One region of the Streptomyces sp. NPDC058751 genome, then DNA from elsewhere that is predicted to be linked to it. Evidence: riboswitches for the same ligand, from Rfam matches in the RefSeq annotation. Region 1 holds a riboswitch; each other region holds the start of a gene.
The links. Region 1 has a riboswitch for cobalamin ahead of ACFW6B_RS34360 (CbtB-domain containing protein). Riboswitches for the same ligand answer to the same signal wherever they lie in the genome.
Positions count from the first base shown of each region.

Region 2: linked by a shared signal. The riboswitch ahead of ACFW6B_RS33180 (ribonucleoside-diphosphate reductase subunit alpha) and the one ahead of ACFW6B_RS34360 (CbtB-domain containing protein) in region 1 are both predicted to bind cobalamin.
Region 3: linked by a shared signal. The riboswitch ahead of ACFW6B_RS19795 (cobalamin biosynthesis protein) and the one ahead of ACFW6B_RS34360 (CbtB-domain containing protein) in region 1 are both predicted to bind cobalamin.

Region 1 covers NZ_JBHYPZ010000050.1:5,664-15,436, reverse strand. Annotated here, with positions in the region: gene ACFW6B_RS34390 (DUF6083 domain-containing protein) at 1-610, opposite strand, end outside; gene ACFW6B_RS34385 (helix-turn-helix transcriptional regulator) at 770-1,033, opposite strand; gene ACFW6B_RS34380 (hypothetical protein) at 1,923-2,222, shown strand; gene ACFW6B_RS34375 (ATP-dependent endonuclease) at 2,734-4,950, shown strand; gene ACFW6B_RS34370 (hypothetical protein) at 5,151-5,285, shown strand; gene ACFW6B_RS34365 (acyl-CoA dehydrogenase family protein) at 5,377-6,594, opposite strand; gene ACFW6B_RS34360 (CbtB-domain containing protein) at 6,837-7,058, opposite strand; cobalamin riboswitch at 7,095-7,237, opposite strand; gene ACFW6B_RS34355 (histidine phosphatase family protein) at 7,376-7,951, shown strand; gene ACFW6B_RS34350 (ferredoxin) at 8,114-8,488, opposite strand; gene ACFW6B_RS34345 (nuclear transport factor 2 family protein) at 8,540-8,932, opposite strand; gene ACFW6B_RS34340 (PadR family transcriptional regulator) at 9,016-9,579, shown strand; gene ACFW6B_RS34335 (Gfo/Idh/MocA family protein) at 9,668-9,773, shown strand, end outside.
Region 2 covers NZ_JBHYPZ010000046.1:39,376-49,148, reverse strand. Annotated here, with positions in the region: gene ACFW6B_RS33200 (GntR family transcriptional regulator) at 342-1,106, shown strand; gene ACFW6B_RS33195 (DUF3311 domain-containing protein) at 1,268-1,531, shown strand; gene mctP (monocarboxylate uptake permease MctP) at 1,528-3,138, shown strand; gene ACFW6B_RS33185 (GNAT family N-acetyltransferase) at 3,247-3,765, shown strand; cobalamin riboswitch at 3,818-3,967, shown strand; gene ACFW6B_RS33180 (ribonucleoside-diphosphate reductase subunit alpha) at 4,099-6,480, shown strand; gene ACFW6B_RS33175 (ribonucleotide-diphosphate reductase subunit beta) at 6,480-7,499, shown strand; gene ACFW6B_RS33170 (hypothetical protein) at 7,680-8,189, shown strand; gene ACFW6B_RS33165 (cytochrome P450) at 8,257-9,663, opposite strand; gene cyc1 (epi-isozizaene synthase) at 9,660-9,773, opposite strand, start outside.
Region 3 covers NZ_JBHYPZ010000020.1:57,813-67,585, reverse strand. Annotated here, with positions in the region: gene cobN (cobaltochelatase subunit CobN) at 1-3,040, opposite strand, end outside; gene ACFW6B_RS19800 (cobyric acid synthase) at 3,037-4,623, opposite strand; gene ACFW6B_RS19795 (cobalamin biosynthesis protein) at 4,620-5,615, opposite strand; cobalamin riboswitch at 5,721-5,864, opposite strand; gene ACFW6B_RS19790 (hypothetical protein) at 6,001-6,219, opposite strand; gene ACFW6B_RS19785 (anion permease) at 6,241-7,482, opposite strand; gene ACFW6B_RS19780 (class II aldolase/adducin family protein) at 7,978-8,781, shown strand; gene ACFW6B_RS19775 (alpha/beta hydrolase family protein) at 8,909-9,773, shown strand, end outside.

The DNA of each region.
Region 1 (9,773 bases):
GCCAGGCGCCTGCTGGGGTCTCATGGGTGAGTAGCGTGCTGGAGCAGCGGCGGCGGCGCCGCGTCTGGGCGACGCACTGGATCTCGTCGACAGGGCTGGAGGCAAGGTAGCGGACGTACAGGAGTTCCACGACAGGCCTGGCGGGGCGGCAGACTCCCGACGGCATCGCCTCGCCTTCCTGCGGCGCGGAAGGAGGGGCGAAGGCTCCGGCATCGATCATGCGGCGGGTGTTGATCGCCAGGCGGCGGCGCAGTCCCGCCAGTTCGGGCACGGACGGCGATGCGCAGTGAGCGGGGCAGAGCGCGGCGTGCTCCAGGCGACACCAGCCGCTGCCGTCGCCCGCGGGGTGGGCGACACCGGAGCTGACGTGCCAGCGGCAGGAGGCGGGCACTGCGGCGACCGGCAGTTCGTGGGGATGCAGCCGCACGGGCCGCTGATTGATGCCGTGGTACCACTCGAACCGGTTGCCGCAGTCGCGGCAGCGGTCGCTCTGACCGAAGCGGAGGAGCCGGGTGACGCTGTCGGGAGCTACGCGAAGGGAGCGCCGCGCGTGGACGGTGACGGGAGTTCCGTCCCAGTGCCGTCCTGATGGTGGGGGTGTGGAGCGCATGGGCACGAAGATGGCGGACGACACGCCGGGCGGACAGCGTCGGTGACGCAAGAGTCCCCCAGTCGGCCCCATTCGTGAAGACGGATGTGCGAGTGTCCGTTCACATGTTCACTCCGGCGTCGCCGGTTCGGGTGATGAGTGACGGCCTTTTCGCAGGCGTCAGACGTCCGCACCCTCAGGCGGTTCGTGCCCCTGGCAGAGGAATCCGAAGAGCTCCTCGACCGGCGCACTCAAGGCGTGAGCGAGGGCATGCCAGGTCTTCAAGGTGCCGATGGTGCGGCCTTGCTCGATCTCGATGAGCGTGCGCCTGGCCAGGCCGCTGCGGGCTGCGAGTTCGTCGTAGCTCCAACCGCGCGCCGCCCGCAGACGCGCGAGCTCCAGGCGCAACGCGTCGAGATTCGGATCGGGCGGGAAGATCGTCACTCGACAATCCGACGGTGCAGCCCCCTGCCCTGTCAGTGCAGATCTCTGCCCTATTTTCACCTGGTCGCCCAGATGGGTGGGCAGAGGTCTGCACTATCGTGCGGCCGTTAGCCGCTTCCGATCACCTGCGCGAGGCGCGCATCGGCGCGGATGAGGCGGGAGGAGCACGTGCCCGATGAGGCTCTGCACAACGCACACGGCGGTGCGGCGTGTCTGGACGGTCGAATTGCGGCCACGAACGAGCGGACCGGAGCTGATCTGCCCCCTGTGCCCACCGGTGAGCCAGCCTCTGGAGGCCTCGTCCGCACGGTCAGCCGTTGTTGCTCATCTGGCCGAGCATGCCCGCCGTGATGTACTTGCGCCTCATTTCCGCACGTGCCAGTGCCGGGAACGCGGTTGCCGTTGGCACCCTCGTCAGCAGGCGTGCGCCGGTGCCCTGCTCCTGGTGCTCATGCGCGAGCAGGGCGGCCGGATCTGGCGCCTGGCGGACATGTGCTCCGCCTGCGCAGGAGCAGTTCCTTACGCGGCAGCGGTTCCGGATACCTTGACGGCTTGCCCATCTGCTCCTCCGCGCGTGCGACGTCGAGGAAGTCGGCCTCATGGGCACGAAGAACGCAGGCATGTACGGGAGACGCTCAACCGACTCGCGACCGTACTGCCCCGCTTCTCCTCCTCGACAGCCCGACTGATCGCGCTGCAGTGCGCGCTGCGCGCCGATCGTCACGGGCAGGTGCACCTGCCCGGCGGGCTCCTACGTGGAATGCGTCTCGCCGGCCACGCCGTGCCTTGGCAGGAACTCGAGCACGCAGGGTGGTTGCGCTGCCGACCGACGGGAACGGGCAAGGGCCAGGGCGGCGTAGAAGCGCAACTGCTCGATACAGACACCCTCATGCCAACACCTGCCCGGACGAACCGGGCCAGAGCCGCGCACTGGGCTCTGCACCCGGTACCTCTGGCCGTTGCCCGAGCCGCACCATCAGCTCTGCGCCTGACCGCCCTGGTGCTCGCCGCGCACACCGAGCCCGACGCCGGACGCGCCGACGCCGAAACCCTCACCCACCTGTGCGGCCTGTCGCAGTCCCAACTGGACGACCTCTTCGACCGGCTCATCCGTACGAAGGTCCTGGAAGCGTGGCACTGCGACGATGACGCCGGTGAGATCCACTGGCGGCCGCGTGTTACCGAGTAAGTGGCGCCTAAACTCACGTCTTCTTGCTCAACTCGCCCGAGAGCAACGCCGATGAATGCAGGACCGACTCAAACGTTCAGCGCCCCACCCAGAGCCCAGGGGGTCAGACAGGTCCGATCTCGGCCAGGCGCCTCCAGTCAGCGCGTAGCGCCGACCCGCCAGGCCTACCAGGCAGACCACTACATCGATTAGCGGCATCGCCCTCATACGAGCAGACCGGGCCCACTTGGGCGTGCGACCACGACAACGACCCGCTCCGCACCCCGTGTAATTCCTATGAGGGTGTTGGACACATGGAACTTCGACGGCGACACCGGCGAGCCAACTGAAGGCCAGGTCTGGCACGTCAACACGCTGCGCGCCGATTCACCCAGCGGCCGGAGCGTTCGCAGCAGAACTGAATCTCAGCGCAGATTTGCCATCTGGATTGATCATTCCACTGCCGACTCATCAGTCAATCTCGGTCAAGCCCGGCGCCTGTGCCACGTGAGCTTCTACGCTGTTCGCTCGGTTGATCATTCTCTGGAGCACCATGCGCCTCGAACACATCAAGATCGACAATTTCCGCGGACTGAGCCACGTGGACATGCCGTTCTCCCGATTCGGCTGCCTCATCGGCGAGAACAACGCAGGGAAGTCCTCGGTGTTCCAAGCCCTCAATATGTTCCTTCGTTCGACTTCTGCACTCGACACTGATTTCCTGAACCCGGCCCAGCCGATCCGCATCGAGCTCACCTTCGCCGGCATCAGTTCGGCAGACCTGCAGCGCCTCGAGGAGAGCCACCGCTCACGCATCGAACCCGTGGTTACGGACGGACGCCTGACCCTGGCGCGGACGTACAAGGGAGCCGGCAAAGGCACGATGTGGGTGGTCCGGGAGGTACCCAGCGACCCTCGCTTCCACAAAGCAGTGCTGGAAAAGGTACTCAAACCGAAGATCTCTACCGAAGAACTTGAGGCGAACGTTCGACACACCTACCCAGAGATCTTCACCAAACTGTTCGGAAAGGTCAGCCGGGCGGCGGTGAGGCGGGAATGGTCCGAGTGTGTCGCAACTCTTGGGCGCGACGAATACACCACAGGCGACGATCCCCTCATGACTGGCTTGGACAGGTCGGTGGCCCCTCTCTTGCCGGAACCGATCTACATCCCGGCCGTAAAGGAACTCAATGACGACCTCAAGACCGGCTCGACAGCAACGTTCGGACGTCTGCTGTCCATCCTCTTCGAGGACATCGAGCATCAACTACCGCAGCTGGAAGCATCCTTCGAACAGCTTCGCAGTCAACTGAACGTCGTACCGCAGGCGGACGGCAGCGAGTCTGACCATCGTCTGTCGGAAGTGCGCGAGATCGAATCGTTGATCCAGCGCAATCTCCAAGAGTCCTTCCCCCGTGCCAGCGTTCGCCTGGAGATCCCTCCGCCCCGCCTGCGCAGCCTGCTGGAAGAGGCACAGATCGCTGTCAACGACGGCATCAGCGGCCCGTTCAAGACCAAGGGAGACGGCCTGCGTCGGTCCGTGGCCTTCGCGATCCTGCGCGCCTACGTGGATCTGAAGACCACGAAACCGACTCAGCCAGACAGCGCTCAGCAACCCTCGCTGCTGCTGTTCGAGGAGCCTGAGGTGTTTCTCCATCCGCAAGCACAGCGCAAGCTCTTCGAAGCCCTGACCGTCTTCTCCGGCTACAACGACGTGCTGGTCAGCACACACTCCTCGGCCTTCTGCGCGCCCGGGGCGACCGGCACCTTCGTGAAGGTCATCAAGGACCATACACTGGAGCCGCCGGCCAGCCGAACCTGTGTGATCGACCTGTCCGACATGGACGCCCGGGATCAGTTCGAGATCATCACCCACGAGAACAACGAAGCAGCATTCTTCGCCACCTCTGTGCTCCTCGTGGAAGGCCCGAGCGACCGCACTCTCATCCCTCACATCGCGCGCACCCTCAGCCCGCAGTGGGACTTCGACAAGCACGGTGCTGCAATCGCCAAGGTCGAAGGCAAAGGCAGCATCGAGCGGTACCGCAGCTTCTTCCAGCGCTTCGAGATGAGCGTCGCGGTCGTCGCGGACCTGGACGCGGTACTCGACGGGTTCGACAAACTTGGCGCAAGTGACGAGTCCCGTCAGCTGCGTGACCGGGTCGTCTCCAAGGTCAACGAACTGGTGAAGGACGAGGACGTGCAGGTCTCCGCCAGCACCCTCAAAAGCTTGAGCAAGAGCGGTAGCGCACGCGCTCTGTGGGACTACGCACAGCTCAAGAGCGAAGAGCACGCACAAGGCCTGTGCGGGTTCGAAGAAGTAGACACAGCGGTGAAAGCGTTCTTCGCCCGCTCCACCACCGGCACTGCCCGACGGATCCTCGAAGAGGCCCGGGACCCGGAGCTGGAGAAGATGAAACTGGAACTGCTGCAGATGCTTCGCCACGAAGACATCTATGTCTGGGAGCGTGGGGCGATCGAGGCCTACTATCCCGAACTCCAGGTCAACGAGTCGAGCAACAAGAACGACCGGGCCCGTACCTTCTGTGAGCGCTACACGACAGCCGACGCCATCCGTGGGCTGCCTGCCTTCAAGGATTCGACGGCCTGCGAATTCGACACCGTCTTCCAGGCCTTCTTCGGGACATCGCCACTGCAACCAGAAGCAGTTGAGGTACCCCAGCAGGCCACAGCGAGGGACCGGGAACCTGGGCCCGCCACGTCACCCGTGGCCGGGGGACCGCGCTAGGACAGGGGTAAGGCTTTCGTGAGGCCGCAGCACCGACGCGCCCGCCGGTCGTCGGCAGAGACTCACTACTGACCTGGCTCCGGGCCGCCTCCCGTACGAGAGGCGGCCTTCCTCGAGAACACCCGCCAGATCTCAAAGACCGAACTTCGTTGGTGGTACCTGCGGATTCCGCTGCCTTGATCACTCGGCTGGACGCCAGCATGACCGACCGCGAAGCCCTGAGCACGGAACTGAACCCGCTCCGCGCCGATGTCTCCAAACACTTGGTGGAGCACCACCTGCTGCGCGAGATCGGCGCGACTCACTTGCGGATCAAGGTGGACATCGAGACCTGACCAGCGAGGCCTGGAACGCACCGGAGAGCTCAATTGATCATGGTGCCAACTATCCTCGGTATGTGACAACTAACGTCTGTGGTCACAGGCCCTAACGCCGGACCCGGGGCATCCCCAGGCCGATCCACGAGATGATCTCCCGCTGGATCTCGTTGTTGCCGCCGCCGAAGGTGAAGATCACGGCCGAGCGGTAGCCGCGTTCGAGCTCGCCGTGCAGGACGGCGCCCGCGGAGCCCTCCTTGAGGGCACCGGGGGCCGCGACGATCTCCATCAGCCAGGCGTACGCGTCCCGGCGCGCCTCGGAGCCGTACACCTTGACGGCGGAGGCGTCCTGCGGGGTGAGCGTGCCCTCCTGGACGGCGTTCACCATGCGCCAGTTGAGGAGTTTCATGGCGTCCAGCCTGGTGTGCGTGCGCGCGAGGAGGCGGCGCACCCAGGGGAGGTCGACGACGCGATGGGGGCACCTCCCGGCCGAAGGCTGGGGGACGTCGGCGAGCTTGGTCTCCGTCGCCCAGCGCTGGACGTCGTGCAGGGCGCGGATGGCCATGGTGCCGTGCGCGGCGAGGGTGACGCGCTCGTGGTTGAGCTGGTTGGTGATCAGCCGCCAGCCCTCGTTCTCCCCGCCGACCCGGCGGGTGGCGGGGACGCGGATGTTCTCGTAGTAGCTGGCGGTGGTGTCGTGCGAGGCGAGCGTGTTGATGACCGTGCACGAATAGCCGGGGTCGGAGGTCGGTACGAGGAGCATGGTGATGCCCTTGTGCGGCGGGGCGTCCGGATCGGTGCGGACCGCGAGCCACACCCAGTCGGCCGTGTCGCCGTTGGTCGTCCAGATCTTCTGGCCGTCGACCGTGTAGTGGCCGGTCTCCTCGTCGCCCTCCCGCACGGCCCTGGTCCGGAGCGCGGCGAGGTCGGTCCCGGCGCCGGGTTCGCTGTAGCCGATCGCGAAGTCGATCTCGCCGGAGAGGATCCTCGGCAGGAAGTACGACTTCTGCTCCTCCGTACCGAACCGCATGATCGTCGGCCCTACGGTGTTGAGCGCCATCAGCGGCAGCGGCACCCCGGCCTGGGCCGCCTCGTCGAAGAAGATGAACTGCTCCATCGGGGTCAGCCCCCGCCCGCCGTACTCCTCGGGCCAGCCGACCCCGAGCCAGCCGTCCGCGCCGAGGCGTCGGATCGTCTCACGGTAGAAGCGCTTCTGCGCCGCCGGGTCCGCGTAGCGCGCGTAGGCGTTGTCCGGTACCAACTCGGCGAAGTAGAGACGAAGTTCGGTCCGCAGCCGCTGCTGCTCCGGCGTGTATTCGAGATGCACGGCGCCTCCTGCCTCCGGGCCCGACCTGACGGCGCACACCGTAGAACGTGTTCCAGAAATTGGGAATGCCGATGACGCCGGCACCGGGAAGGACACCGGGGCCGAGGTACGTGGTGCAAGGTGCGAGGTGTGGGGTGCGGGCGCACGCGAGGGGGCGGTGACCGGTCTCCCGGGCACCGCCCCCTCGTGCCGGCCGGTTTCCCGGCCGCCGGATGTCGCGGCTCGTACGTTCCCCGGCGCGGTCAGTGGCAGGGGAACCCGAGCAGGTGCCGGGCGTCGTGGACCCATTCGTGGACGTTCTCGCCGGAGACGAGGGCGGTGGCGCCCTGTTCGGCGCCGACGAAGTAGAGCAGGACCAGCATCAGGATGCCGAAGAACGCCGCCCAGGGGGCGATCGCGCCGATCGGCAGCTTCTCGGGAACGGCGGCGGGCGTGACGGTCGGCTGGACGACGGACTGCGCCATGGGGCAGAACCTCCTGGGGAACTCGCGTCCCATCTCGGTGGTGCACAGGACGACGGCCACGGGTCTGACTCGCCCGCTTCCGTCACCCCCGGCCGGAGTGGCGTGCGTCGGGCTTACAGTGGCGCGACCGTGCCGGATTTCCACCGGGCTTCCGCCGAACCGTCGTCAATATCCATGTGACCGTACCGCGAAGCCGGCGGTCCGGCCAAGGGCGCGCACTCCGGCACTCCGTGCGCCCCAGGGTCACGGACGACGGACGAGGCACGGGCCCGGAACGTGGAACACGGCCCGGGTCCACGACACATGAGAGTGATGGCATGACCAGCCGAGTGACCTTGATCTCCGCGGCGACCAGCGAGGCGCTGCGAGAGGCCCGCTTCGACGACGGGAGTCCGGTGGACGCCTCGGGCCTGCGGGCCGCGCGGTCGGCGGCCGACGCGGGCGGCGTTCCGGCGGGCGGGCGCCTGTGGGTCTCCCCCACCGTGCGGTGCCGGCAGACGGCGGCGGCGCTCGGACTGGAAGGCGCGCTCGAGGCGCCGGAGTTGGCGCCTCTCGACGTGGGCCGCTGGCACGGGGCGACGCTGGCCGAGGTGAGCGCGCAGGAGCCGGAGGCGGTGGCGCGCTGGCTCGCCGATCCGGAGTCGGCACCGCACGACGGGGAGTCGGTGCGGGCGTTCTGCGACCGGGTGGCCGAACACCTGGACGCGGCGGCCGGTTTCGGCGGCCGGACCGTCGCCGTGGTGGAGCCCGAGGTCGTACGGGCCCTGGTGGTGCGGGTGCTGGGGGCGCCGGAGCAGGCGTTCTGGCGCGTGGACGTGCCACCGCTCACCGTCACGGAGCTGAGCGGGCGCGCGGGCCGCTGGAACGTCCGCGCCGGACGCCCGCTCGCCTGACCGGCCTGACCGGCCCGACCGCTCGCCGCTCACCGCCCACCGCTCACCGCCCACCGCTCACCGCTCACCGCTCACCGGGGCGACCCGATCCGGACGGATCGATCCGGGTGACCCGATCCGGGCGGCTCGATCCGGGCCGCTCGATCCGGACCGCTCGGGGCTTCACCGCAGCGTGGCGACGAAGTCCGCGCAAGCGCGGGCGCATTCACGGCAGACCTGCGCGGCGGCCTCCGCCCCGGGACACCCGTCGAAGGCCGCGGCACACTCCAGGCAGACGTCCCGGCACCACTCCAGCCGGACGCGGAGCTCCCGGTCGCTCAGCCCGGGATGACGGGACAGCACATGGCAGGTCGCCTCGCAGACCTCCGCGCAGAGGATGCCCGAACGCCGCGCCGTCTCCTGCCGCTTCGGCCCGTCGGGATCCATGAGGCTCGCGCGCAGCGTGGCGGTCCTGGCGCATTCGGCACAGGCCCGGGCACACTCGAAGCGGTCCTCCAGGTACCGGAAGAGCTCCTGCTGTGAAGGCGTCGTCGTCACAACAGGCGTGTAGCCGGAGGAAGTCGGTTCAAACGGCTCGGGGCCGCGCCTTCACGCGCCGGCCGCTTCCCGGGAGATCCGCTCGAACTGCGCCCCCATGGCCTCGGAGAGCGCCTGCGCCGCGGACAACGGGCGCACCATCACCATGAGTTCGTCGATGCGCCCCTCCTCGTCGAAGTGCAGGAAGTCGCAGCCGTTGATCTCCTTGTCGCCCACCTTGGCCGTGAAGACCAGCGCGTGGTCGCGGCCGTCGGCCCCGGCGATCTCACGGACGTAGCGGAAGTCGCTGAAGACGCGCCAGACGCCGCGCAGGATGGCGGCGGTGATCGGCTTGCCCGGGTACGGCTTGAAGGCGACGGGGCTGGTGAACACGACGTCGTCGGCCAGCAGCTCCTCGACCGCGTCGAGGTCCCCGGCTTCCACGGCCTTGCGGAAGGCGTTCATTTGCGCCCACCCTTCTTACTCAATTAATTGATTAGGTGCAGATAAGATTAGTCCTGCGGGCGGGGGCCGTCTAGCCTTGCGGGATGGCATTGCGCAACGCGGTACTGGCCTCGCTCCTGGAGGGCGAGGCGTCGGGCTACGACCTGGCCAAGGGGTTCGACGCCTCGGTGGCCAACTTCTGGATGGCGACCCCGCAGCAGCTCTACCGGGAACTGGACCGGATGGAGTCCGAGGGGCTGATCGAGGCCCGGGTGGTGCAGCAGGAGCGCCGGCCCAACAAGCGGCTCTTCTCGCTGACCACGGCGGGGCTCGAAGCGCTGGCGTCCTTCACCTCGGGGCCCGCGAAGCCCACCGCGATCCGCGACGAGCTGATGGTCAAGGTGTACGCGCTCGACATGGGGGACGCCGACGCCGTCCGGGTGGCGATCGCCGAGCGGCTGGAGTGGTCGCGCGCCAAGCTGGCGCACTACGAGCGGATCGGCGCCCGCCTGCTCGACGGGCGCACCGAGGACGAGTACCTGGCCGGGGCGGAGCGCGTGGGCCCGTATCTCACGCTGATGGGCGGCCGCGCGTTCGAGCAGGCGATCATCGAGTGGGCCGAACGGGCACTGCGGATCCTGGAACAGCGGGCACCGCTCGCCCACTGAAGGCGGCTTGTGCCGATTGGCGCGTCCTGTGCGCATTAGCCTGGTCCCGGACCGGGTCGGTGGCGATCCGGTGCTGAGGAGGGCGGTCGTGATGCGGGTGCTCGGTGTCGCTGTCGTGGGGTTCGGCTGGATGGGGCGGGTGCACACGCAGGCGTACGCCCGCGTTCTCCACCACTTCCCGGAACTCGCCCTGC
Region 2 (9,773 bases), on a different contig from region 1:
ACCAGTACCCGGAGCTTGGCCTAGACCTAAGGGGGTGTCAAGGGTGTGTAAGCCCGTCCAGACGGCCGTTATGGGACCTACATATGCAAGGACCTTTAAGTAGCCAAGCGGCACAAATCACGGACCTGTTCGCGGCCTGCGGAGGAACCGCCACGGCCCTCTCCGGGCCGGATCCGGGACACCGTCTGCGCACTATGGACTAGACCAACGGGTACACCAACGGTATATAGAGGGGATCACTGAGCGTGCGGGGGACACCCGCACAACGAGCCGTGCCACGATGTGAGCCGCGGCCGACGACATGGCGGTCGCTTCGGCATCCGGAGCCGGGAAGGCAGAGCATGAGCACCGACGTCAGCAGTGCGGAGAACGAGGGTGGGGCGCCCATCCGTACCGCGCGCGTGCCCAAGTACTACCGTCTCAAGAAGCACCTGCTCGACATGACGGAGACGCTCCCGCCGGGCACCCCGGTACCGCCGGAGCGGACCCTCGCCGCCGAGTTCGACACCTCGCGCACCACGGTGCGGCAGGCCCTCCAGGAGCTGGTCGTCGAGGGGCGGCTCGAACGCATCCAGGGCAAGGGCACCTTCGTCGCCAAGCCGAAGGTCTCCCAGGCGCTCCAACTGACCTCGTACACCGAGGACATGCGCGCCCAGGGCCTCGAACCGACCTCGCAGCTCCTGGACATCGGCTACATCACGGCGGACGACGCCCTCGCCGGCCTGCTCGACATCTCCGCGGGCGGGCGGGTGCTGCGGATCGAGCGGCTGCGCCTCGCGAGCGGCGAGCCCATGGCCATCGAGACGACGCACCTGTCCGCCAAGCGTTTCCCCGCCCTGCGCAGGTCGCTGGTCAAGTACACCTCTCTCTACACCGCGCTGGCCGAGGTGTACGACGTCCACCTCGCCGAGGCGGAGGAGACCATCGAGACCTCGCTGGCGACCCCGCGCGAGGCCGGACTGCTCGGCACCGACGTGGGCCTGCCCATGCTGATGCTCTCCCGCCACTCGATCGACCGGCAGGGCGAACCGGTGGAGTGGGTGCGCTCGGTGTACCGGGGCGACCGGTACAAGTTCGTCGCCCGCCTCAAGCGCCCGCAGGACTGAGCCGTACCCCGAGGGTCGCACTCCTGCCCGGGGGCGCGTGCGCCCGGGCACGAACGCTCCCCGTCCGCCGTCCCCGCAGGGGTGGTTCCCTAAAGCCGGACCGTCCCCTAGATTGCCTGCGCGCGTTACCCAGGTGATCTACGAGGGGACGGAGTCGCCCGATGTCAGACCTGCCCGAAGTGAAACCACCGGTGGTGACACCGGTTCGTGCGGTGATCGCCTTATGCCTGATCGCGCCCTTCGTGGCGATGTTGTGGGTCGGCTCCTACACGAAGACCGACCCGGCGTTCATCGGCATCCCGTTCTTCTACTGGTACCAACTGCTGTGGGTACCCCTCTCCACGCTGCTGACGGTGGTCGCGTACCAGCTCTGGCGGCGTGACCAGCGCGCCCGCGCCTCGGTGAAGGGGGGTGCGGAAGCGTGAAGGACGGTGTGAACGGCGTCGCGCTCGGCGTCTTCGTCTTCTTCTTCGTGGCCGTCACGGTCATGGGCTTCCTGGCCGCCCGCTGGCGCAGGGCCGCCGACGAGCACACCCTCGACGAATGGGGCCTGGGCGGACGGTCCTTCGGGACCTGGGTGACCTGGTTCCTGCTCGGCGGCGACCTCTACACGGCGTACACCTTCGTCGCCGTGCCCGCGGCGATCTACGCGGCGGGCGCGGCCGGCTTCTTCGCCGTGCCGTACACGATCCTGGTCTATCCGCTGATCTTCACCTTCCTGCCCCGCCTGTGGTCGGTCTCCCACAAGCACGGCTATGTGACGACCTCCGACTTCGTGCGCGGCCGCTTCGGCTCCAAGGGCCTGTCCCTGGCCGTGGCCGTCACCGGCATCCTGGCCACCATGCCGTACATCGCGCTCCAGCTCGTCGGCATCCAGGCCGTCCTGGACGTGATGGGCGTGGGCGGCGGCGACAGCACCAACTGGTTCGTCAAGGACCTGCCGCTCCTCATCGCCTTCGGCGTGCTGGCGGCGTACACCTACTCCTCGGGGCTGCGCGCGCCCGCGCTGATCGCGTTCGTGAAGGACACCCTGATCTACATCGTGATCGCGGTGGCGATCATCTACATCCCGATCAAGCTGGGCGGCTTCGACGAGATCTTCGAGGCGGCGAGCGCCAAGTACACGGCGGCGGGCGCCGGCGGGCTCGTCCCGGCCGAGGCGGGCCAGTGGACGTACGCCACGCTCGCGCTCGGTTCGGCGCTGGCGCTGTTCATGTACCCGCACTCGGTCACCGCGACGCTGTCCGGCCGCAGCCGGGAGGTGATCCGCCGCAACACCACGATCCTGCCGCTGTACTCGCTGATGCTGGGCCTGCTCGCCCTGCTCGGGTTCATGGCGATCGCGGCGGGCGTGAAGGTCACCAACGGCCAGCTCGCCATCCCCCAGCTCTTCGAGAACATGTTCCCCGACTGGTTCGCGGGCGTCGCCTTCGCCGCCATCGGCATCGGCGCGCTCGTACCGGCGGCCATCATGTCGATCGCGGCCGCGAATCTCTTCACCCGCAACATCTACAAGGACTTCATCAACCCGGCCGCGACCCCGCGCCAGGAGACCCAGGTCTCCAAGCTGGTCTCGCTGCTGGTGAAGGTGGGCGCGCTGGTCTTCGTCCTGACCATGGACAAGACCGTCGCGATCAACTTCCAGCTCCTGGGCGGCATCTGGATCCTGCAGACGTTCCCCTCACTGGTCGGCGGTCTCTTCACCCGCTGGTTCCACCGCTGGGCGCTGCTGGGCGGCTGGGCGGTCGGCATGCTCTACGGCACGATCGCCGCCTACGGGGTGGCCTCCCCGACCCAGAAGCACTTCGGCGGCAACTCGAAGGAGATTCCCGGTATCGGGGAGATCGGCTACCTCGGTCTGACCGCGTTCGTCCTGAACGTGGCCGTGACCGTCGTCCTCACCTTCGTCCTCAGGGCGTTCAAGGCCCCGGAGGGCGTGGACGAGACCTCGCCCGGCGACTACACGGCCGACGCGGGCGATCCGGGGGTCGACACCGAGCTCCCGCCGGCCACGGCGGGCGCGACCCACTAGAACGCGGGACCCGTCCCGGACGCGGGGACCTGCCCCGGAGGCGGGGTGACGGGCCGTCGGAGGAAAACCGGCGGCCCGTCGCCGTGCCGGTCGGGCACACTCGCCCCCATGGACATCGTCATCCGGCCCGCCCGGCCCGAGGAGTACCCCGTCGTCGGCGAGATCGCGGCCCGCGCCTACCTCGGGGACGGGCTGCTGGACTTCGGGGAGAGCGACGCGTACCTCGCGAGGCTGCGGGACGTCGCGGGGCGCGCGGCCGTCGCCGAGGTGCTGGTCGCCGTCGAGGGGGACCGGGTGCTCGGCAGCGTGACCTTCGTGGCGGACGCCGGGCCGATGGCCGACTTCGCGCGCGCCGGGGAGGCGGAGATCCGGATGCTGGCCGTCGCGCGGGAGGCGCGCGGCCGGGGTGCGGGCGAGGCCCTGGTGCGCGCCTGCGTCGGCCGGGCGCGGGCCGTCGAGGGCTGCGCGCGCCTCGTGCTGTCCACCCAGCGCACCATGCACAGCGCCCACCGCCTCTACGAGCGCGTGGGCTTCACCCGCACCCCGGGCCGCGACTGGAACCCCCTTCCGGAGCTCGACGACATCCTGCTGCTCACCTACGAGTTGACGCTCCGGCACACTCCGTAGCGCTCTCGGACACCGAGCGGACACAAGATGTGGGGGCAGTCCCGAGGCCCGGCACAAGATGTATGCTCATGGTCGCTGTCGCCGCAGGGGAATCCGGTGCGAATCCGGAACTGTCCCGCAACGGTGTACTTGTGTGTGTTCGCGTTCGCGTGTGCCCGCACCCGCGTCAGTCCGAGGACCTGCCGGCAGCGCGCCCCGGCCGTCCGGCCCGGGTGCCGACGACGTCCGGGCCTCGCGGAATGGGCCGGTGGACGCGGCGCGCTGCTGCCCGAAAGCGCTCCCGTGTGCCCCGAGCCCGCCCGCGAGGCCCCGTGCCGAGCGAGGAGAGCCCACGTGACCATCGCGCCAGCCGATCCGGCTTCAGTGACCGCGCAGCAGGCCCCGGTGGAGACCGACGGTCCCGGGACCGCGCTGCTGCGGACCCTGACGGACCTCACCGCCGACCTCCCCGACGCCGACCCCGGCCGGGTCGCCGCCGCGGCGCTGCGCGGCCGGTCCGCCCGCGCCGACGAGGCCGAGCTGCGCGAACTGGCCACCGAGGCGGCCGCGGGTCTCATCTCCGAGGACCCCGCCTACTCGCGGCTGGCCGCGCGCCTGCTCGCGATCACGATCGCCGCGGAGGCGGCCTCCCAGGGCGTCACCACCTTCTCCGAGTCGGTCGCCGTCGGCCACCGCGAGGGCCTGATCGCCGACCGTACGGCCGCGTTCGTGCGGCTGCACACGGCCCGCCTCGACGCGCTGGTCGACGCCGAGGGCGACGACCGCTTCGGCTACTTCGGGCTGCGCACGCTGCACAGCCGCTATCTGCTGCGGCACCCGATCACCCGCAAGGTCGTCGAGACGCCCCAGCACTTCATGCTCCGGGTGGCGTCCGGGCTCGCAGAGGACGACACGGTCCGCTCGGTGGACGAGGTCGCCGCGCTCTACCGGCTCATGAGCCGCCTCGACTACCTCCCCTCCTCCCCCACGCTCTTCAACTCCGGTACGCGGCACCCCCAGATGTCGTCCTGCTACCTCCTCGACTCCCCGCTGGACGAGCTGGACTCCATCTACGACCGCTACCACCAGGTGGCGCGGCTGTCGAAGCACGCGGGCGGCATCGGGCTGTCGTACTCCCGCATCCGCTCGCGCGGTTCGCTGATCCGGGGCACCAACGGGCACTCCAACGGCATCGTCCCGTTCCTGAAGACGCTCGACGCCTCGGTCGCCGCGGTGAACCAGGGCGGCCGGCGCAAGGGCGCGGCGGCGGTCTACCTGGAGACCTGGCACTCCGACATCGAGGAGTTCCTGGAGCTGCGGGACAACACCGGTGAGGACGCCCGGCGTACGCACAACCTGAACCTCGCGCACTGGATCCCGGACGAGTTCATGCGCCGGGTGAACGCGGACGCCGTCTGGTCGCTGTTCTCCCCCGCCGACGTGCCGGAACTGGTCGACCTGTGGGGCGAGGAGTTCGACGCGGCCTACCGCAAGGCCGAGGAGGCGGGCCTCGCCAGGAAGACCATCCCGGCCCGCGACCTCTACGGCCGCATGATGCGCACCCTCGCGCAGACCGGCAACGGCTGGATGACCTTCAAGGACGCCGCCAACCGCACCGCCAACCAGACGGCGGAGCCGGGCCACACCGTCCACTCCTCGAACCTGTGCACCGAGATCCTGGAGGTCACGGACGACGGGGAGACGGCGGTCTGCAACCTGGGCTCGGTCAACCTCGGCGCGTTCGTGACCGGCGGGGACATCGACTGGGAGCGGCTGGACGAGACCGTGCGCACCGCGGTGACCTTCCTCGACCGCGTGGTGGACATCAACTTCTACCCGACCGAGCAGGCGGGCCGCTCCAACGCCAAGTGGCGTCCGGTCGGCCTCGGCGCGATGGGTCTTCAGGACGTCTTCTTCAAGCTGCGGATCCCCTTCGACTCGCCCGAGGCCCGCGCCCTGTCCACCCGGATCGCCGAGCGGATCATGCTCGCCTCCTACGAGGCCTCCGCGGACCTCGCCGAGCGCAACGGACCGCTCCCGGCCTGGGAGAAGACCCGTACCGCCCGTGGCGTGCTGCACCCGGACCACTTCGACGTCGAGCTGAACTGGCCGGAGCGCTGGGCGGCCCTGCGGGAGCGGATCGCCGAGATCGGCATGCGCAACTCGCTGCTGCTGGCCATCGCGCCGACCGCCACCATCGCCTCCATCGCGGGCGTGTACGAGTGCATCGAGCCGCAGGTGTCGAACCTGTTCAAGCGCGAGACGCTCTCCGGCGAGTTCCTCCAGGTCAACTCGTACCTGGTGGCGGAGCTGAAGGAGCTCGGCGTGTGGGACGCGCAGACCCGTGAGGCGCTGCGCGACTCCAACGGCTCGGTCCAGGGCTTCACCTGGGTCCCGCAGGACGTCCGCGACCTGTACCGCACGGCGTGGGAGATCCCGCAGCGCGGTCTGATCGACATGGCCGCCGCCCGCACCCCGTTCCTGGACCAGGCCCAGTCGCTGAACCTGTTCCTGGAGACGCCGACCATCGGCAAGCTCTCCTCGATGTACGCGTACGCCTGGAAGGCGGGCCTGAAGACGACGTACTACCTGCGTTCGCGCCCGGCGACCCGCATCGCCCGCGCGGCCCAGGCGCAGGCGCGGCCCGAGACCACCATCCCCGTCCAGCAGGCGGCCGACCCCGACGCCGTCGCCTGCTCCCTGGAAAACCCCGAGTCCTGCGAGGCATGCCAGTAATGAGCGACACGAACACCGAGAAAAACCTCCTGGACCCGGGCTTCGAACTCACCCTGCGTCCCATGCGCTACCCGGACTTCTACGAGCGCTACCGGGACGCCATCAAGAACACCTGGACCGTCGAGGAGGTCGACCTCCACTCGGACGTCGCCGACCTCGCGAAGCTGACGCCCGGTGAGCAGCACATGATCGGCCGGCTGGTCGCGTTCTTCGCGACGGGCGACTCGATCGTGGCGAACAACCTGGTGCTGACGCTGTACAAGCACATCAACTCCCCCGAGGCGCGGCTGTACCTGAGCCGTCAGCTCTTCGAGGAGGCCGTGCACGTCCAGTTCTATCTGACGCTGCTCGACACCTACCTGCCCGACCCGGACGACCGGGCGGCGGCCTTCGCGGCCGTCGAGAACATCCCCTCCATCCGCGAGAAGGCGCAGTTCTGCTTCAAGTGGATGGACTCGGTGGAGAAGCTGGACCGGCTGGAGAGCAAGGCGGACCGCCGCCGTTTCCTGCTGAACCTGATCTGCTTCGCCGCGTGCATCGAGGGGCTCTTCTTCTACGGAGCCTTCGCGTACGTCTACTGGTTCCGCAGCCGGGGCCTGCTGCACGGCCTGGCGACGGGCACCAACTGGGTGTTCCGCGACGAGACGATGCACATGAGCTTCGCCTTCGAGGTCGTCGACACCGTCCGCAAGGAGGAGCCGGAGCTCTTCGACGACCTGCTCCAGGAGCAGGTGACCGCCATGCTGCGCGAGGCCGTGGAGGCGGAGCTGCAGTTCGGCCGTGACCTGTGCGGCGAGGGTCTGCCGGGCATGAACACGGACTCGATGCGGCAGTACCTGGAGTGCGTGGCCGACCAGCGCCTCCAGCGGCTGGGCTTCGCGCCGGTGTACGGCTCGGAGAACCCTTTCTCCTTCATGGAGCTCCAGGGTGTCCAGGAGCTGACCAACTTCTTCGAGCGCCGGCCGTCCGCTTACCAGGTCGCGGTGGAGGGCACCGTCGACTTCGACGAGGACTTCTGAGCGGTCCGGTCGTCCTGACCGCCCGCGGCTGAAGGGAGCCGGGCCGCCTTGCGCGGCCCGGCTCCCTTCGCTCATCGCCGCCGTGCCTCCGGCTAGTGCCTCCGGCTCGTCGTGCCGGTCCCCGTCCGGGACGGATCCCGATCCGCCGGTGGGACGTCCAACCGCCGAGGAGGTCACCCCATGCGTCGAACGACTCACACCCGGACCATCGCCCTCGCCGCCCTGGCCCTGCTGCTGGCGGGCTGCGGCACCCAGGGCGGAGGCGACGCGGGCACCGGCGGCACCGTGTCCCCGTCCCCGCCCGGCAGCACCACGTCCCCGCCCGGCGGCACCGTGTCCCCGTCCCCGTCGTCCCCCTCCCGCCCGGACTGCGCGGCGCCGGACGCGGACCTCGGCGCCGCCGACACGGGCCGTACGTACTGTCTGGCGCCCGGCGAGACGATCCGGGTCCTGCTGGACGGCACCACCGCCAGGCCCTGGAAACCCGTGGAGACCGACGGAAGCGGGCTGGAGGCCACCAACAGCGGGGTCGTCCTCCGGCCGGGTGACGCGTCCGCCGCCTACCGGGCGGTCTCGCCGGGAACCGTCCGCCTGACCTCGTCCCGCCCGTCGTGCCCGAGCGATCCGGCCCGGCTCTCCTGCGACGGCCCCCAGAAGTGGTCGGTCACCGTGGTCGTGCCGGAGGCGTGACGGCCGCGGCGCACGTCCGGGAGCCCCGAGGCGGCCCGGACGTGCGCCGACGGGCGCCCGGGTCCGGTCATCCGCCGGCCGGGGGGCCGGGGTCCGCGGAGCTCCTGCGGGGCCGGGCCCTCAGCCGCAGGTCGTGGGGGCGCAGGGTGATGCCGACACGGGTCGCGTCGCTGGACCCGGACACCGCCTCGAAGTGCCACCGGGACGCCAGGGTCGCGGTGACCAGGGAGAGCAGCGCCATCGAGAAGTGGTCGCTGGGGCACTTGCGGTTGCCGAGGCTGAAGGGGCGCATCGCGTACTTCGGGATGTCCGCGGAGCGTTCCGGAAGCCAGCGGTCGGGATCGAAATCCAGATGCCCGCGGTACGACCGGGGATCGCGCTGGATCGCGTACGGGCTGTAGACGATGTCGGCACCGGCCGGAATCCGATAGCCGCCGAGCTCGGTTTCGGCCACCGCTCGCCGCGTCAATATCCAGACGGCGGGGCGTAAACGCATCGCCTCGACAACGACATTGTTCGTGTGCGACAGCTTCCGGACGTCGGCGAATCCGACGGGCCGGTCTCCTGTGACGGACCGGACCTCCGCGGCCACTTTGTCCGCCTGTTCCGGATGTTCCGTCAGCACCTGGAGCAACCACATGATCGTGGATGCGACGGTTTCACTGCCGGGGGTCAGTATCGCGACGACTTGGTCGTGGATCTCCTGTTCGTCTATGGGGTCGCCGTCGTCGTTCTTCGCTTCCAGCAATGCCGTCAGCAAATCGTTCGGCTTTTGACCAGATGCCCGCCGCTCGTCGATGATCTCGTCGACGAGCGCGTGCAGATCGGCCAATGCGCGGTCGAATGCGCGTATCGAGGGAAGCGGAAGCCGGTAGAGCGGTCCCGCGGGTATGACCATGCGGCGGTACATGCCGCGGAACACGGTGGTGAGCGCGAGGCTCAGCCGTTCGGCGCGCTCGTCCATGAACCGTCCGCGCAGCAGACAGCGGGCGGCGACCCGGACCGCGACGCGGAACGACTCGGAGGTGCAGTCGACCGTCGCGCCGCGCTCCCAGCGCGCCGCGAACGCGTCCGACTCCTCCTCCATGATCGGGCCGTACTCGGGGACGATGTCCGCCCGGAACGCGGGCTGGACGGTCCGGCGCTGGCGCCGGTGCATCGGCCCGTTGGCCGTGGCGACACCCCGCTTGCCCAGCAGCCCTTCGAGCGACTCCCACAGGGGGCCGCCGATCTCGTAGTCGGGGCTGAGCGCCAGCGCGCCGGTGAGCGCGGGGGTGGTGACGGCGTACACCGTCTTGGGTCCCATCCTGAGCCGGACGACGTCGCCGTGGTCGCGCAGCCGGGCGAGGAAGCCCAGGGGGTCGCGGACCAGTTTCCAGCCGTGTCCGAGGACGGGCACGGCGCCGCCGGCGAGGGGCGGGACGGACGGCTCCCGTACCTCGGGCACCTCGGGTCGTACCGAATCGACGGTCATTTCTCACCTGCCGCTTCATTGTTGACGTACGGGGGTGTGGAGCGGTCGTCCCAGCTGTCGACCATGTACCGGCCCGACTCGTGGTGGAACCAGTACACGGAGCTGAACCA
Region 3 (9,773 bases), on a different contig from region 1:
CCCAGACGGCGTACACCTCGGCCAGGTCCGCATCGCTGCGCCAGTTGCGGGCGTCGATCAGCGGCAGCAGACCGGCGCCGTACGCGCCCGGCTTGGAGCCGAAGATGCGGGCGGTCGCGCGCCGCCGGTCGCCGTGCTCGGCGGTGTCCTCGTCGGCGTGCCTGCGCACGAAGTTCCGGTCGGCGGGCTCGTCCAGCTCGGCGACCGCCCGTACGGCGTCGTCCAGGAGTCCGACCACGTGCGGGAACGCGTCCCGGAAGAAGCCGGAGATGCGGACCGTGACGTCGATGCGCGGGCGGCCCAGCTCCTTCAGGGAAACGATCTCGAAGCCGGTGACCCGGCGCGAGGCGTCGTCCCACACCGGACGGCAGCCGAGCAGCGCGAGGATCTCCGCGATGTCGTCGCCCTGCGTGCGCATGGCCGACGTGCCCCACACCGTCAGCCCGACCGACGTCGGATAGTCCCCGGTGTCCTGGAGGTAGCGCTGCACGAGCGAGTCCGCGAGGGACTGCCCGACCTCCCAACTCAGCCGGGAGGGAATGGCCTTGGGGTCGACGGAGTAGAAGTTGCGGCCGGTCGGCAGGACGTTGACCAGCCCGCGCGTCGGCGAGCCCGAGGGCCCCGCCGGGACGTAACCGCCGTCCAGGGCCTTGAGGATGTGCCCGATCTCGTCCGTCGTCCGGGCCAGCCGCGGCACCACCTCGCGGCAGGCGAACTCCAGCACCGCGACGGCGTCGGGGAGTTCGGTGCCGAGGAGGTCGCGCACGAGGGCCGGCACGGCGGCCGGGTCCCAGCTCCGTTCCTCCATGCCGAGCGCCGCCCGGCGGCACAGCTGCTCCAGGAGGTCGATCGCGTCGGCCGCCGTACGGGCCGGACCCTCCACGAGGTCCGTCAGCTCGACGGGCGCCTTCACCGGAGCGCCCGGCTCGGCCAGCAACTCCTTCTCCACCAGGCCGAAGTGCTCGGCGAGCGCGGCGCGCAGACCGGGCAGGGCGTTCGCCGTGCCGCCCCACACCTGCGAGGCGCGCAGCACGGCGAGCACGAGGTTCACCCGCGGTTCGGCCTCGGGGCCGCCGCCCAGGACGTGCAGCCCGTCGCGGATCTGCACGTCCTTGATCTCGCAGAGGTAGCCGTCGATGTGCATCACGAACTCGTCGAAGTCGCCGTCGTCCGGCTGTTCGTCGACGTGCAGGTCGTGGTGCAGCTCGGCCGCCTTGACCAGCGTCCAGATCTGCGCGCGCACCGCCGGGGCCTTCGCCGGGTCCAGGTCGGAGACGAGCGCGTACTCGTCGAGGAGCTGCTCCAGCTTCGCGAGGTCGCCGTAGGTGTCGGCGCGGGCCATCGGCGGTACGAGGTGGTCGACGACGGTGGCGTGCCCGCGGCGCTTGGCCTGCGTGCCCTCACCGGGGTCGTTGACGATGAACGGGTAGACCAGGGGGAGTTCGCCGAGGACGGCGTCGGGCGCGCAGCCGCCGCTGAGCCCGAGCCCCTTGCCCGGCAGCCACTCCATGGTGCCGTGCTTGCCCATGTGGACGACGGCGTCCGCGCCAAAACTGTTCTCGAGCCAGCGGTAGGCGGCCATGTAGTGGTGCGACGGCGGCATGTCGGGGTCGTGGTAGATCGCGATGGGGTTCTCGCCGAAGCCGCGGGGCGGCTGGATCATCACGACGACGTTCCCGAACTCCAGGCAGGCGAGCACGATGTCGTCGCCGTCGACGTAGAGGGAGCCCGGCGGCTCGCCCCAGGCCTCCAGCATGGCCTCGCGCAGCGCGGGGTCGAGGGTGTCGAACCAGGCCCGGTAGTCGGCGAGCGGCACGCGCGCGGGGGCGGCGGCGAGCTGTTCCTCGGTCAGCCACTCCACGTCGTGGCCGCCGGCGGCGATCAGCCGGTGGATCAACTCGTCGCCGTCGTCCGGGTATTCGGTGAGGGCGTAGCCCGCGTCCCGGAGGGCGTCGAGGACCCGTACGGCGGAGGCGGGGGTGTCGAGACCGACCGCGTTGCCGACCCGCGAGTGCTTGGTCGGGTAGGCGGTGAAGACGATCCCGAGCTTCTTCTCCGCGTTGGGCTTGTGCTTCAGCCGGGCGTGCCGCAGGGCGATCCCGGCGACCCGGGCGGCCCGCTCGGGGTCGGCGACGTACACCGGGACGTCGTCGGGACCCTGTTCCTTGAACGAGAACGGCACGGTGATCAGCCGGCCGTCGAACTCCGGGATCGCGACCTGCATGGCCGCGTCCATGGGGGACAGGGCCGCGTCCGAGGCGTCCCAGGCGCTCTTCGACGAGGTCAGGCACAGGCCCTGGAGGACGGGGACGTCGAGGTCGGCGAGCGCCCCGATGTCCCAGGCCTCCTCGTCGCCGCCCGCGGACGCCTCCGAGGCGTGGGTGCCGCCCGCGGCGAGGACCGTGGCCACGAGCGCGTCGGCCCGGCCGAGGATCTCGTACAGGCCCGGGTCGGCCCCGCGCAGCGAACCGCAGTACACGGGAAGGGCGTTGGCGCCGCGTGCCTCGATCGCGTCGCACAGGGTGTCCACGAACGCGGTGTTCCCGGACAGCTCGTGCGCCCGGTAGAACAGCACGCCGACCGTCGGCCGGCCCTCGACGAGGGCACGCTCGCCGTGCACGCCGAACTCGGCGGTCCGGTGCGGTTCCTCGAAGCCCTCGCCCGTCAGCAGCACGGTGTCGGAGAGGAACCGGGCCAGCTCCCCGAGGTTGGCCGGACCGCCCTCGACGAGATAGCGCAGCGCCTCCGCGACCACGCCGGCGGGCACCGACGACTCGGCCATCAGCTCGGCGTCCGGGACGGACTCGCCGCCCAGCAGCACGGTCGGGATCCCGGACGCCTTCAGGAAGGCCAGCCCGTCCTCCCAGGCCCGCTTGCCGCCGAGCAGCCGTACGACGGCGAGGTCCGCGCCCTCCACGAGCGCGGGGAGCTCGCCGGTGACGTCCACCCGGGTCGGGTTGCCGATCCGGTAGGCGGCGCCGCTGGCGCGGGCCGCCAGCAGGTCCGTGTCGGCGGTCGACAACAACAACACAGTGCTCATGCGGGTGCTCCCGGTGGGATGAAGGGCAGTCCTTGCGGCGCGCCGGACTCGATGAGCCGCCACAGCGCGTCCGTGTCCGCGTGTTCCTCGATCAGGTCGCCGAGCCGGTCGAGCTGCTCCTCGCGCAGCGCCGCGAACGACGTGTCGGGGGCCGGCACGAAGCGGCGGCCCGCGGCGGCGGCCACCTCGCGCAGGAAGGCCCGCCGGAAACCGTCCGACTCCAGCGATCCGTGCCAGTGCGTGCCCCAGACGGAGCCGACCCGGCAGCCGTCCAGGCCCCGGCCCGCGGCGTCGGACATGAACGGGTCGCCGCCGGTCACCTCGGCGACGCCGTGGTGGATCTCGTACCCCTCGACGTGCTCGCCGAGGGCCGTGCCGACCGGCCGTGCCAGGGTCTTCTCCCGCGCGAACCGCACGCGCACGGGCAGCAGTCCGAGCCCGTCGACATGGCCGGCGCGGGACTCGACCTCGTCCTCGATGTGCTCGCCGAGGAGCTGGTAACCGCCGCAGACGCCGAGGACGGGCCGCCCCTCGGCGGCCCGGCGCGCGATGGCGTCCGCGAGGCCGCGCTCGCGCAGCCACCGCAGCGCGCCGACCGTGCCCCGGGTCCCGGGCACGACGACCAGGTCCGCGTCGGCCAGTTCCTCGGCGCGGTCCACGAACCGCACGACGACGCCCGGTTCGGCGGCCAGCGCGTCCACGTCGGTGAAGTTGGACATCAGCGGGACCGCGCAGACCGCGACCCGCAGGACGTCCTCGCCGACGGGGGAGGAGACCGCCGACTCGCGGACGGCCCCGCGCAGCGAGACGCGCAGGCCGTCCTCCTCGTCGATGCCGAGCCCGTGCTGAAAGGGCAGGACACCGTACGTGTGCCGCCCGGTGAGGCCGTGCAGCATGTCGAGGCCGGGCTCCAGCAGACTCACGTCACCGCGGAACTTGTTCACGAGGAACCCGGCGACGAGGGCCTGGTCCTCGGGCGACAGCAGCGCGACCGTCCCGAAGAACGAGGCGAACACCCCGCCCCGGTCGATGTCGCCGACGACGAGCACCGGAAGTCCCGCGTTCCGCGCCACCCCCATGTTCACGATGTCGGTGCGCCGCAGGTTGATCTCGGCCGGGCTGCCGGCCCCTTCACAGATCACCGCGTCATACGTGCCCCGCAACTGCGCCAGGCAGTCGAGGACGGTCGCCAGGAGCGCTTCCCGGTGCCCCCCGTGCGGTCCTTCCCCGGCGGCCGACGGCGACTGCTCCGCGGGCCCGGCCGTTCCGAAGAACCCGCGCGCGCTCATCTCGCCCACCGGCCTGCCCATCAGGACGACCTGGCTGGTGCGGTCCCCGCCCGGCTTCAGCAGCACGGGATTCATCAGCGCGGTCGGCTCCACCCGGGCGGCCTGCGCCTGCATCGCCTGCGCCCGCCCGATCTCCGCGCCCTCACGCGTCACGAACGAGTTCAGGGACATGTTCTGCGCCTTGAAGGGCGCCACCTTGACGCCCTGGCGCACCAGCCACCGGCAGATCCCGGCGGTCACGACGCTCTTGCCCGCGTCGGAGGTGGTCCCGGCGATCAGCAGCCCGCCGCTCATGCGGTGTGCCCCTTCCTGGTGGACGAAATCCGTCCGGTCGTGGAGAGCAGAGCCCGTCCGGCCCCGGAGAGCAGAGCCCCTCCGGCGGCGCTCACGCCGAGCGCGAGCCAGCCGACGCGCCGCGAGAGCCGTACGGCCCGTTCGATGTCCCGGACGTGGACGGCGCGCCCCGCGCCGTTGAGCACGGGCCGGTGCTCGACCCGTCCGCCGTACGAGAGGGTGCCGCCGAGCCGCACACCGAGCGCGCCCGCGAACGAGGCCTCCACGGGCCCGGCGTTGGGGCTCGGGTGCTCGCGGGCGTCCGCGCGCCAGGCGCGCACGGCACCGCGCGGGTCGGGTCCGGCCACGGCGGCGAGGACGGCGGTCAGCCGGGCTCCCGGCCAGCCGGCGAGGTCGTCGAGCCGGGCGGAGGCCCAGCCGTAGCGCCGGTGGCGGGGGGACTTGTGCCCGACCATGGCGTCGAGCGTGTTGACCGCGCGGAAGGCGACGAGCCCGGGCACACCGCCGACGGCGCCCCAGACCAGGGCGCCGACGACGGCGTCGGAGGTGTTCTCGGCGACGGACTCGACGACGGCGCGCGCGACGCCGTCGGCGTCCAGAGCCTGCGGGTCGCGTCCGCACAGGTGCGGCAGCCGCTCCCGGGCCACGCCGAGGTCACCGGCCGCGAGCGCGCCGCCGATCGCCCGTGCCTCGCGGCCGAGGGAGGTTCCCCCGACGACGGCCCAGGTGGCGGCGGCGGTCAGCGCGACGGACGCGGCGGGCGAGGTGCGGACGCGACGGCTCGCGAGCGCGGCGAGTCCGGTGGCGCCGCCGACGCAGACGGCCGTGTGCAGCGCGCCCCACCCGCGGTGGTCCCGCCACAGTGTCCGCTCCACGGCCGCGGCGGCCCGCCCGAAAGCGGCGACCGGATGCCCCCGGCGGGGATCGCCGAGCAGCAGGTCGCCGAGGAGGCCGGCGGCGGCGCCGTACGCGAAGACGCGATCGGCACGCACGGGGTCAGCCGGCCGTGGGGTGGAGCGGAACCCTCGTACTTGGCGGAACGGGCAACGGGCAGCCGCGCATGGCTATATGTCCTCACTCAGGGTGTCCACGCCCTGGTTCGACGAGACCGGCGGTGAGAGTTCCTGGCTCCCGGGGAGTTCCTTCCCCGATGACAGTGGCGGGACCGCGCCGGATTCTCACCGGCTTCCTCTCATGCCGCCGTACTTGGCTCCGGCAGTCCACCACGGGGTGTGAACGGCCGTCAACTGGCTCTTGACCTGCGGAGGGACAGTGTGCGCAGGCCCACATACGCGTGGGGCGCGGGACGGTGTTCCGTCCCGCGCCCCACGCGCGGTACCGCTCCGGGCGGCCCGGTTCCGGGCCGCCGGTGCCGGGCTACTTCATGACGATCAGGGAGATGCCGTACGCCACCGCCGCGGCGCAGGCCGCGAAGCAGACGTACGCGCCGGTGGCCGCCGCGACCGCGGAACCGCCCTGGGCGGACTCCTTCTTGGAGAGGCCGGCGACGCCGAGGGTGAAGAGGGCGACGAGGGCGACGCTCACTCCGAGGGTGACCCCGAAGACGGACCCGAGGGCTGACCAGTCGATGTGCATGCTGTTTCTTCCTTCGGTTTCTCAGGCCACTCGGGACTGCGCCGGCTGGTTCACCGCGGCCTCGACCGGAGCCGGGATGGTGGCCGTGAGGCCTTCGGTCACCGTGCCGACCGGGGGCGGGGCGACGGCGGCGATGGCCTGCGTCACCACACCGGCGGGCTCCTCGTCGTCGTTCACGTTGGTGTGGTCGACGACCTCGTGGCGCGAGCGCCGCCAGATCGCGAAGCTGGAACCGACCAGGAAGACGGCGACCAGAGTGGTGCCCCAGGCGCCGAAACCGGTCACCCATTCGGCGAGCGCGCCGACCAGGGCGGCGGCGGGCAGGGTGAGGACCCAGGCGACGGCCATGCGGGTCGCGGTGGACCAGCGGACCACACCGCCCTTGCGGCCGAGACCCGCGCCCATCACGGCACCGGAGACCGAGTGCGTGGTGGAGAGGGAGAAACCGAGGTTCGAGGAGGCCAGGATGACGGTGGCCGCGCTGGTCTGGGCGGCGAAGCCCTGCTGCGGCTGGAGGTCGGTCAGGCCCTTGCCCATCGTGCGGATGATGCGCCAGCCGCCCAGGTAGGTGCCGAGCGCGATGGCGATACCGGCGGAGAGGATGACCCAGACCGGCGGGTCGGAGTCGGGAGCGACGGCGCCACCGGCGACCAGGGCCAGGGTGATGATGCCCATCGTCTTCTGCGCGTCGTTGGTGCCGTGGGCCAGCGAGACCAGGCCGGCGGAGGCGATCTGGCCCGCGCGGTAGCCCTTCTTGGTGGCGTTGGTCTCGGCGCCGCTGTTGAGCTTGTACGACAGCCGGGTGGCGACCATGGCGGCCAGGCCGGCGACGACCGGTGCCACGACGGCGGGCAGGAGCACCTTGCCGACCAGGACGTCCCCGTGCACCGCGCCGACGCCGGCGGAGGCGATGGTGGCGCCGACCAGGCCGCCCATGAGGGCGTGCGAGGAACTGGACGGGAGTCCGACGAGCCATGTCACCAGGTTCCAGAGGATCGCGCCGACGAGCGCGGCGAAGATCACCTCTGGTCGGATGCCGGTCTCGTCGACGAGGCCTTTGGAGATCGTGTTGGCGACCTCGACGGAGAGGAAGGCGCCGACAAGGTTGAGGGCGGCGGACATGGCCACCGCGACCTTGGGCTTGAGTGCGCCGGTCGAGATGGTGGTGGCCATCGCGTTGGCGGTGTCGTGGAAACCGTTCGTGAAATCGAACACGAGAGCGGTGACGATCACGATTCCGAGGAGGAGCGTGATGTGTTCCATTTACCCAGGCTTCTGTTGGACGTCAGTGGCAGGTGGAACGTAGGCAGCCTGGGTGAACGGAAGGTGAACTGGGTCGGACTTCGTGGTGTCCCGAACAGCGGATCGCCATTCCGCTTGTGTCGGCGGGAGGTCCGGCGGGCTCGAACGGATGCGGAATTCCATACTCCGCTTGGGGATGATGCCCCGGGTGGACCGCTCGGGTCGAGGGGGGTTTGAAAGGTGAGATCCCCGTCACCCGCAGGCCGTAGCGGTCGTCACGCCGTCGGAGGGCGCGGAACGGGCGCCTCCAGGGTGGTGGTCGAGTGCCGGTTCGGCCGTAATGGGCTGATCACGGGGTGTGATCCGCGGTAAATGTCCGGACGGGGCGACGCCGGCGCCTCGGAAGTGCGATGTGATGCAAATCACATACAACCATGGGCTCTTGGAGGCCCGGAGCCGCCCCCGGAGCGCGCTCGCGCAGGGTGCGTGCGACGCGGTGGCTGGCAGGATCGCGTCATGACTGAGCGGTACCGGGAGGCACGGGACGGGCACGAGCGCGCACGGACGCCGGGGGACCCCGACGGGACCGGGGTCCCCGACGGGCGCGTCGGGACCGGGGAGCGCGACGGACGTGACCGGTGCGACGGGGCCGAGGGGTGCGACGGCCCGGACGCGTCGGACGCCCTCCGGCGGGCCTGGGACGAACTGGTCTCCACGGCCCGGCGCACGGTCGCCGACGGACTGGTCGTCGGCACGTCCGGCAACGTCTCGGTCCGGGTCGGCGACACCGTCCTCGTCACGCCCACGGGCGTGCCCTACGACCGGCTGACGCCCGATGACATCACCGGCGTCGGCCTCGACGGCCGGCAGCTGCTCGGTCCGCTGCGCCCGACCAGCGAACTGCCGATGCACCTCGCGGTGTACCGCGCGACCGAGGCGCGGGCCGTCGTCCACACCCACGCGCCGCACGCGACGGCCGTCTCGCTCCTCGTCCCCGAACTCCCGCTCGTCCACTACATGGCGGCGGCCCTCGGCGGCCCCGTCCGCGTCGCCCCCTACGCGGCCTACGGCACCCCGGAACTGGCCGAGCACACCCTGCGCGCACTGGCCGGCCGCACCGCCTGCCTCCTCCGCAACCACGGCACCATCGCCCACGGGGCATCGCTGGACCAGGCGTACGACCGCACGGCCCAGCTCGAATGGATGTGCCGCGTCTGGCTCCTGTCCTCCTCGGTCCCGGGCCTCACGCCCGTCCTGCTCTCACCGGACCAGCTGGAGGAGGCGGGGGAGCGGCTGCGGGGGTACGGCCAGCAGGGGTGACCCCGTCCGCGCCGGGGCGGCACCCCCGCCCCTCACCGCCCCGGCGCCGGAGCCCTGCGGGCGCCCTCCGTCACTCCTGCAAGCGCCCCCGCTGGCCGATGGCCGACTCCGCCGGGAGACTGGTCGGGTGCGCACTCTGAGAGCCACGGCAACGGCCGTCACCGTAGCCATAGCCGCGGGCGCGGCCTCCGTGGCGGCGGGCCGGTTCGCCAGCGACGCCGCGCTGAAGACGAGGCCCGGCAAGCCGCTGCCCACCGAGCCCCGGCTCACCGTGCACGCCACGACGGCGGGCGGCATCACCCTCACCCGGGCCCTCGCGTCCCGGCGCCCGGGAACCTACGGACTCGCGGGCGACGGCTCCCACGCGGTCGTCGGCCCCCTCCTGGAGTCCGTGCCCCACACCGCCGACACCGTCGTGCGCAGCCTGGAACGCGTCACGCACGGGTCCCTGGAACCCGGCGACAAGGTGTGGCTCACCCCGAACCTGTACGTCGGCGACCCCGGGGCCGCCCTCGGACTCGAACACGCCGACGTCGACGTGCCCGGAGAACTCGGCGCCCTGCCCGCCTGGTTCGTCCCCGCCGTCCGCGACACCTGGATCATCACCGTGCACGGCCTGGGCACCACCCGGGAACACCCCATGAACCTGATGGAGTTCCTGAACGGCCGGCACTTCCCCGTCCTCGACCTCGCCTACCGGGGCGACCTCGGCGCACCCCGCCCGCCGGACGGCCTGAACCACCTCGGCGAGACCGAGTGGCGCGACCTCGACGCGGCCATCCGGTACGCCGTGCGGTTCGGCGCCGAGCGGGTCGTCCTGTACGGCTGGTCGACCGGCGCCACGATGGCCCTGCGCGCCGCCGCCCACTCCGCGCTGCGCGAGCGGATCTCCGGACTCGTCCTGGACTCGCCGGTCCTCGACTGGGAGACCACGCTGCGCGCCCTCGCCGGCGCCCGTCACACCCCGGGCTTCATGCTGCCGCTCGCGGTGC